DNA from 2 places in the Streptomyces bikiniensis genome. Region 1 is predicted to be linked to the other one. Evidence: riboswitches for the same ligand, from Rfam matches in the RefSeq annotation. Region 1 holds a riboswitch; the other holds the start of a gene.

Region 1 (4,127 bases):
CCGCCGGGTGGCCGGCGGCCTGGGCACGGGCGACGGCGACCGGGCGGCGGCGCAGCGAGGCCACGGCGACCGAGGCGTTGTCGATGATCCGGTTGATCACCATCTCCGAGGCCTCGGCGTCGAGGTCCGGCGCGTCCTGGGTACCGGTGGCGACGGCGGCCAGCTTCCAGGCGAGCTGCTCCTCGCGGGGCAGGCGGTCGGCACTGGGGTGGACGCGTACCTGGTGGTCGATCACGGGACTCCTCGCGGCGTGCGGTGGGGACGGCGTACGTCGGCGAGTCTTCCCCGCCGACGGGGCGTGATCGAGGGCGCCACTGTGCGGAATCCGTCCACGCCACGGCTGCGAAACTGCGAATCTTGCGAAATCTGCGGATGCTACCTTCACAGAGAAGGGGAACGGAGAGGAGTCTGATCCGCATGGGACGGCCTGCCGGACCGAAGATCTACGCGCACGCGAAACTGCGCAGGCTGCGCCGCGAGCGGGGCATGAACCAGGTGGAGCTGGCGCGCGCCCTGGGGCTGTCGACCAGCTACCTCAACCAGATCGAGCACAGTCAGCGTCCGCTGACCGCTCCGGTGCTGTTGCGGATCGCCGAGGTGTTCGGCATCGACCCGGAGTTCTTCTCCGAGGCCGGCGAGGAGCGGCTGGCCACGGATCTGCGGGCGGCGCTCGGGGACGAGGCCTGTGGGGCTCCGATAGCGCAGGACGAGATCGCGGACGTGGTCCGCGACCATCCGGAGGTGGCCCGGGCCCTCGTCACCCTGCACCAGCGCTACCGCGACGCCTCCGAGCGGGTGGCGGCGCTGGCCTCGCCCGAGGAGACCGCGGGTCTCCTGCCCGCCGAACCCCACGACGAGGTAAGGGACTTCTTCTACGCCCACCACAACCACTTCGCCGCCCTGGAGATCCAGGCCGAGGCGACCGCCGCGGCCCTGAACACCGGCCGGGCCGGCCGCGCGGCGGAGGCGCTCACGGAGCGTCTCGCCACCGCGCACGGCGTCAAGGTGCTCCAGTCGGGCCCGGAGCGGTCCGCGGACGCGCGGCGCTTCGACGCGGACAGCGGGGTGCTCCTGCTGTCCCCCTGGCTCAGCGAGGGGCAGCGCGCGTTCCAGCTCGCCACGCAGCTGGCGTTCCTGGAGCACGGGCCGCTCCTCGACGAGCTGGTCGCCACCGCCGGGCTCACCTCCGCCCAGGCGGAGGGACTGGCCAGGATCGGGCTCGCCAACTACTTCGCCGGCGCGGTCCTCATGCCGTACACGTCCTTCCACACAGCCGCCGAAGAACTCCGCTACGACATCGAGCTCCTCCAGGCGCGCTTCGGCGTCGGATTCGAGACCGTCTGCCACCGGCTGAGCACGCTCCAGCGCACCGGCCGCCGCGGGGTGCCCTTCTCCTTCCTGCGGGCCGACCGCGCGGGCAACATCTCCAAGCGGCAGTCCGCCACCGACTTCCACTTCTCGCGTCTTGGCGGCACCTGCCCTCTGTGGACCGTGTACGAGGCGTTCTCCGCGCCCGGCCGGATCCTCACCCAGGTGGCCGAGATGCCGGACGGCAAGAAGTACTTCTGGATCGCCCGGACGGTGACCCGGGGAGGGTTCGGGCACCACGCGGCGCGTGCCGACTTCGCCGTGGCGCTGGGCTGCGAGCTGCGGCACGCGCCACGCCTGGTCTACGCGGAGGGCGTCGCCCTGGACGACCCGCGCGCCGCCACCCCGATCGGTCTGGGCTGCCGGATCTGCGAACGGCGGGACTGCGCCCAGCGCGCCCGGCCGCCCGCCGGCGGTGTCCTCTCCGTCGACCCCGACCGGCGCGCCCTGGTGCCGTACCCGGTGGTGTCCGAGCACTGAACGCGGGCGGTTCACCGCCCGGCGTTCCCGATCGACTAGGCCATCTGTCTCATTTTTATGTCCGCATGATGGACAGGGGGTCGCCGCTGAGTGATCCGGCACCCTAGTCTGGCCGGGCAGCTGGTTCGCCCCGTCCGCCAGGCGGGATGCGTCGTAAGAGGGAACCCGGTGGGAATCCGGGACTGCCCCGCAGCGGTGAGCGGGAACGACCGCCGTCATACGCACTGGGACCGGACAACGGTCCTGGGAAGCGACGGCCAGTAGGTGTCCTCCGGTCAGACCGGAGAGCGTGCCCGCGAGTCCGAAGACCTGCCCGTTGCCCGCACGCGGACGTATTCCGCGTACGGACATCCCGGTGACCTCGTGGGCGGGTCGGCGTACACAGCGAGCGGCACGCACGGGGTCTTCCCGTGAGACGGTCCGCGCGTTCTGTCGTTCCCTTCGCGTCCGCGTCCCGTCGTCCGGGATGTTTCTGGACACATCTCGCGAAGGAGAGTTCCGTGACAGCGAAGCCCGCAGCCGCGGCAGCACGAGCCACCGTGTACGGCTACCCCCGCCAGGGTCAGAACCGCGAACTGAAGAAGGCCGTCGAGGGCTACTGGAAGGGCCGCGTCACCGCCGACGCCCTCCGGACCACCGCCGCCGACCTGCGCCGTTCGAACTGGCAGCAGCTTGCCGACGCCGGCATCGACGAGGTGCCGACCGGTGATTTCTCGTACTACGACCACGTCCTGGACACCAGTGTCATGGTCGGCGCTGTCCCCTCCCGCCACCGCGCCGCCGTCGAGGCGGACGCGCTCGACGGCTACTTCGCCATGGCCCGCGGCACGCAGGACGTCGCACCGCTGGAGATGACCAAGTGGTTCGACACCAACTACCACTACCTGGTCCCCGAGCTCGGCCCGGACACCGTCTTCACCGCCGACTCGGCCAAGCAGGTCTCCGAGCTGAAGGAAGCCGTCGCCCTCGGCCTGACCGCCCGCCCGGTCCTCGTCGGCCCCGTCACCTACCTCCTCCTCGCCAAGCCCGCGCCCGGCGTGGCCGCCGACTTCGACCCGATCACCCTCCTCGACCGGCTGCTCCCCGTCTACGCCGAGGTCCTGGCCGACCTGCGGGCGGCGGGCGCCGAGTGGGTCCAGCTGGACGAGCCCGCCCTCGTCCAGGACCGCACCCCGGCCGAACTGAACGCCGCCGCCCGCGCCTACCGCGACCTCGGAGCGCTCACCGACCGGCCCAAGCTGCTCGTCGCCTCCTACTTCGACCGTCTCGGCGGCGCCCTCCAGGTGCTCGCCTCGGCACCCGTGGACGGTCTCGCCCTCGACTTCACCGAGCGCGCCGCCGGCAACCTCAACGACCTCGCGAGCGTCGGCGGACTGCCCGGCAAGCGCCTGGTCGCGGGCGTCGTCAACGGCCGCAACATCTGGATCAACGACTACCAGAAGTCCCTGGCCACCCTCGCCACCCTGCTCGGTCTCGCCGACCGGGTCGACGTGGCCGCGTCCTGCTCCCTGCTGCACGTCCCGCTGGACGCGGCTGCCGAGGGCGACATCGACCCCGAGGTCCGGCGCTGGCTCGCCTTCGCCCGGCAGAAGACCACCGAGGTCGTCACCCTCGCCAAGGGCCTGGCCAACGGCACCGACGCGATCAGCGCCGAACTGACCGCCAACCGTGCCGACCTGGCCTCCCGCGCCGACTCCGCCCTCACCCGCGACCCGGCCGTACGGGCCCGTACCGCCGCGATCACCGATGCCGACGGCCGCCGCTCCCAGCCGTACGCCGAGCGGACCGCCGCCCAGCGCGCCCACCTCGGCCTGCCGCTGCTGCCGACCACCACCATCGGCTCGTTCCCGCAGACCGACGAACTCCGCGTGGCCCGCGCCGACCTGCGCGCCGGCCGCATCGACACGGCCGGCTACGAGGAGCGGATCAAGGACGAGATCCGCGAGGTCATCTCCTTCCAGGAGAAGACCGGCGTCGACGTGCTCGTGCACGGCGAGCCCGAGCGCAACGACATGGTGCAGTACTTCGCCGAGCAGCTCACCGGCTACGTCGCCACGCAGCACGGCTGGGTCCAGTCGTACGGAACGCGCTACGTCCGGCCCCCGGTCCTGGCCGGCGACATCTCGCGCCCCGAGCCGATGACGGTGCGCTGGACCACGTACGCGCAGGCGCAGACCGGCAAGCCGGTCAAGGGCATGCTCACCGGTCCGGTCACCATGCTCGCCTGGTCCTTCGTCCGCGACGACCAGCCGCTCGGCGACACGGCCCGGCAGGTGGCG
Region 2 (4,127 bases), on a different contig from region 1:
GGGTCGCCCTCGGCGAGGACCGCGACCGTGCGGCCCGCGTCCAGGTGGGCGGCGAGCCGGGCCGCCGCCTCCTCGTAGAAGTCGTTCAGGGCGCCCCGGTAGCCGCCGGGGTGGTCCGTGGTCTCCACCGTGAGCGGGTACACCAGGCGCTCCTCGACGTGGTCCTCGCGCAGGTGGGGGGCCGCGATCGAGCGGGCGATGGAGCGCCCGTGGCGGGCCGAGTGGTAGGCGACCACGTCGGCGGACGCGATGGCCTTCACGGCGGCGAGGGTCAGGAGCTCCGGGTCGCCGGGCCCGAGCCCCACGCCGTACAGCTTGCCGACGGTGTTTCCGGCCGGGGTCCCGGTCACTGCTGGATCTCCGCTTCGTGCGCGAGGGCGTTGATCGCGGCGGCCGTCATGGCGCTGCCGCCGCGCCGGCCCCGGACGACGAGGTGGTCGAGGCCGAGGGTGTTGGCGGCGAGGGCGTCCTTGGACTCGGCGGCGCCGATGAAGCCGACCGGTATGCCGAGGACGGCGGCGGGCCTGCCCGCCCCCTTCGCGACCATCTCCAGGAGGTGGAAGAGGGCGGTGGGCGCGTTGCCGACGGCCACGACGGAGCCTTCGAGGCGGTCCCGCCACAGCTCCAGGGCTGCGGCGGAGCGGGTGGTGCCCAGCTCGGCGGCCAGGGCCGGGACGGCCGGGTCGGAGAGCGTGCAGACCACCTCGTTGTCGGCGGGCAGCCGCTTGCGGGTGACGCCGCTGGCGACCATCTGCGCGTCGCAGAGGATCGGCGCGCCCGCCCGGAGCGCGGCGCGGGCGCTCGCGACGACGCCCGGCGAGTACGCGATGTCCTGGACGAGGTCCGTCATGCCGCAGGCGTGGATCATCCGGACCGCCACCTGGGCGACGTCGGCGGGCAGGCCCGTGAGGTCCGCCTCGGCGCGGATCGTGGCAAAGGAGCGGCGGTAGATCTCCGTGCCGTCCTTCTCGTAGTCGAACATCCTGTTCTCGCTCATCTCGTTGTGCGGGGCGCGGTGCGGGGTGCGGTGCGGGCCGTGGTGACCGCGGGGGCCAGGTCGGTACGGGGGACGGGGGCGCCGTCGACCAGGTAGCCCCCGCCGGGGACGGCGAGGACGTCGACCCAGTCGCCGTGCGGGTGCCCGCAGCGGCGCTCGCAGCCGGAGTAGTGGACGGGCAGGCCGGGGCGGCCGGGGACCGCGTCCGCCCGCACGTCCGCGAGGGACTTGGCGCAGCCGGGCCGCCCGGTGCAGGCGCTGACGCCGGCCCAGGGGGAGCCGGGCCGGGTGATCAGGCCGGCCGCGTCGAGCGCGGGCGCCCGGTCGGGCCCGGCGCCGACGACGACGGCCCCGCGCCAGGGCGTGAGCCGTACCTCGTCGGCGGGCAGCAGGGCCCGCAGCTGCGCGGCGGTGAGCCGGCCGAGGGGGGCGAGCACGTGGAACGCGGCGGGCCCGAGGGGGCCGGGAGCGGGGGGAGCGCCGTGGGGCGGGGCGGATTCCCGTACGGCCTCCTGTACGGGCTTCCGTATGTCCTCTCGTACGGCGGCCTCCTCCACGGGCTTCCGTACGGCGGCCTCCTCTACGGGCTTCCGTACGGCCTCCCGTACGGGCTCCGCCGCGATCCCGGCCGTCGTGAGCGCCGCCCGTACGTCCACCCCGGAGCCCTCCGGCAGCTCCCGGACGCGCCAGGCGCCCGTACCGGCCCCGCGGGCGGCGGTCAGGAAGGCGCGGGCGGCGGCGAGGGCGGCGCGGGGGGCGTCGGCGGCGGCCACGCGCACGGTCCGGCCGCCGAGGTGCAGGAGCGCGGTGCCGGGGTCCGCTGCGACCAAGGTCACATCCCCGCCGAGGCCGGTGACGTCGCCGCGGCCGTCGTCCAGGACGAAGAGGAAACGGCCCGAGAGCGCGGCGGCCCAGGGCGCGGCGCAGAGCCGTTCGTCCAGCTCGCGGGCCCACAACTGCACGTCGGCGGCGCCGAGTCCGTCGAGGCCCGAGGCCGGGGAGGCCACGATGTTGCGGACGCGCTCGTGGGTGGGGGAGGGCAGCAGGCCCGCCTCCGCGAGGAGCGCCGCGAGCTCCGCCCCGCAGCCGCCGGCCAGGCCGCGCAGCTCGGCGTTGCCGCGCGAGGTGACGCTGATCCGCCCGTCCCCCAGGGCCTCGGCTGCGTCCGCCAGGACCTCCACCTGACGCGACGTCAGGAGCCCTGCGGGGAGCCGCAGTCGGGCCAGGTGCCCGTCGTCGGCGGAGTGCAGCCGCAGCGCCCCGGGGCAGGCGTCGCCGCGCTCCCGCACACGGGGTGCGCCGGGGGCGGGCGTCGGGGCCGGGGTCGGGTCGGGCGGCATGGCGGCGAGCATACCCACGGGAAACCGGCGGTCGGCGGGGTGTGACCGGCCCGACTCGGAGCGCCGGGGGCAGGGCGCGCGAGCCGGGCGCCCGCCCCTTCGGGCCCGGTGTGATCCGTCCGACCCTCCCGCTCCCTCCAGCCCCCGCGGCCCACGATCTAGGATGCGAGTCGGCATGGGGTCCCAGGACCCCGGGGAGGAAGCCCGGTGAGATTCCGGCGCGGTCCCGCCACTGTGAGCCGGCCCGGCACTCCCGGGCGGGTGAGTCAGGAACTCCCGCCGCACACACGACCACCCGGGGCGCGGACAACCCCGAGGAAGGGCCTGCCTCGCCATGCTCCTGCTGCTGTCGCACTCCGACACCGACCTGCTCAGCGCCCGTGCGGCCGGCGGCCCGGTGGAGTACCGGTTCGCCAACCCGTCCCGGCTCCCGCTCGCCGACCTCCCCGCCCTCCTCGACGGCGCCGACCTCGTCGTCGTCCGGCTCCTCGGCGGCCTCCGCTCCTGGCAGGACGGGCTCGACGCGATCCGCGCCGCCGGAAAGCCGGTGGTCGTGCTCAGCGGCGAGCAGGCGCCCGACGCGCAGCTGATGGAGGCGTCCACCGTGCCCGTCGGCGTCGCCACCGAGGCGCACGCCTACCTGGCGCACGGCGGCCCCGCCAACCTGGAGCAGCTGGCCCGCTTCCTCTCCGACACCGTCCTGCTCACCGGCCACGGCTTCGAGGCCCCGGCCGCCGCCCCGACCTGGGGCCCGCTGGAGCGGACCGCGCGGGACGGGGACGGCCCGACGATCGCCGTGCTCTACTACCGCGCCCACCACATGAGCGGCAACACCGCCTTCGTCGGCGCCCTGTGCGACGCGATCGAGGACGCCGGCGCGCGGGCCCTCCCGCTGTACGTGGCCTCCCTGCGCGCTCCCGAGCCGGAACTGATCGACACCCTCCGCACCGCCGACGCCCTCGTCACCACCGTCCTCGCGGCGGGCGGCACCAAGCCGGCCGAGGCGCAGGCCGGCGGCGACGAGGAGGCCTGGGACGCGGGCGCGCTCGCCGCGCTCGACGTGCCGATCCTCCAGGCCCTCTGCCTGACCGGTTCGCGGTCCGCGTGGGAGGAGAACGACGAGGGCCTGTCCCCGCTGGACGCCGCCGGCCAGGTCGCCGTCCCCGAGTTCGACGGGCGCCTGATCACCGTCCCGTTCTCCTTCAAGGAGATCGACGCGGACGGCCTGCCCGCGTACGTGGCGGACGCCGAGCGCGCGGCCCGCGTCGCCGGGATCGCCGTGCGGCACGCCCGCCTCCGGCACATCCCGAACGCCGAGAAGAGGCTGGCGCTCGTCCTCTCCGCGTACCCCACCAAGCACTCCCGCATCGGCAACGCCGTCGGCCTCGACACCCCCGCCTCCGCCGTCTCCCTCCTGCGCCGGCTGATCGAGGAGGGGTACGACTTCGGGCCCGTCGAGGAGCTGCCCGGCCTGGTGTCGGGCGACGGCGACGAGCTGATCCGCGCCCTCATCGAGGCCGGCGGCCACGACCAGGACTGGCTGACCGAGGAGCAGCTGGCCAGGAACCCGGTCCGCATCCCGGCCGCCGACTACAAGCGCTGGTACGCCACCCTCCCCGAGGAGCTGCGGACGCAGGTCGAGGAGCACTGGGGCCCGGCGCCCGGCGAGATGTTCCTCGACCGGTCGCGGAACCCGGAGGGCGACATCGTCCTCGCCGCCCTGCGGCGCGGGAACCTGCTGGTCCTCATCCAGCCGCCGCGCGGCTTCGGCGAGAACCCGATCGCGATCT

What was found. A riboswitch is a leader RNA that binds a small molecule or an ion and turns the genes downstream of it on or off. The one in region 1 is predicted to bind cobalamin.
Region 2: linked by a shared signal. The riboswitch ahead of cobN (cobaltochelatase subunit CobN) and the one ahead of metE (5-methyltetrahydropteroyltriglutamate--homocysteine S-methyltransferase) in region 1 are both predicted to bind cobalamin.

Annotation. Positions count from the first base shown of each region.
Region 1 is NZ_JNXJ01000001.1:49,670-53,796, reverse strand. Features, by position in the region: gene OO47_RS00235 (MmgE/PrpD family protein) at 1-235, opposite strand, end outside; gene OO47_RS00230 (short-chain fatty acyl-CoA regulator family protein) at 418-1,848, shown strand; cobalamin riboswitch at 1,953-2,179, shown strand; gene metE (5-methyltetrahydropteroyltriglutamate--homocysteine S-methyltransferase) at 2,349-4,127, shown strand, end outside.
Region 2 is NZ_JNXJ01000006.1:199,952-204,078, reverse strand. Features, by position in the region: gene OO47_RS06270 (precorrin-2 C(20)-methyltransferase) at 1-350, opposite strand, end outside; gene OO47_RS06265 (precorrin-8X methylmutase) at 347-997, opposite strand; gene OO47_RS06260 (cobalamin biosynthesis protein CobG) at 994-2,337, opposite strand; cobalamin riboswitch at 2,492-2,632, shown strand; gene cobN (cobaltochelatase subunit CobN) at 2,672-4,127, shown strand, end outside.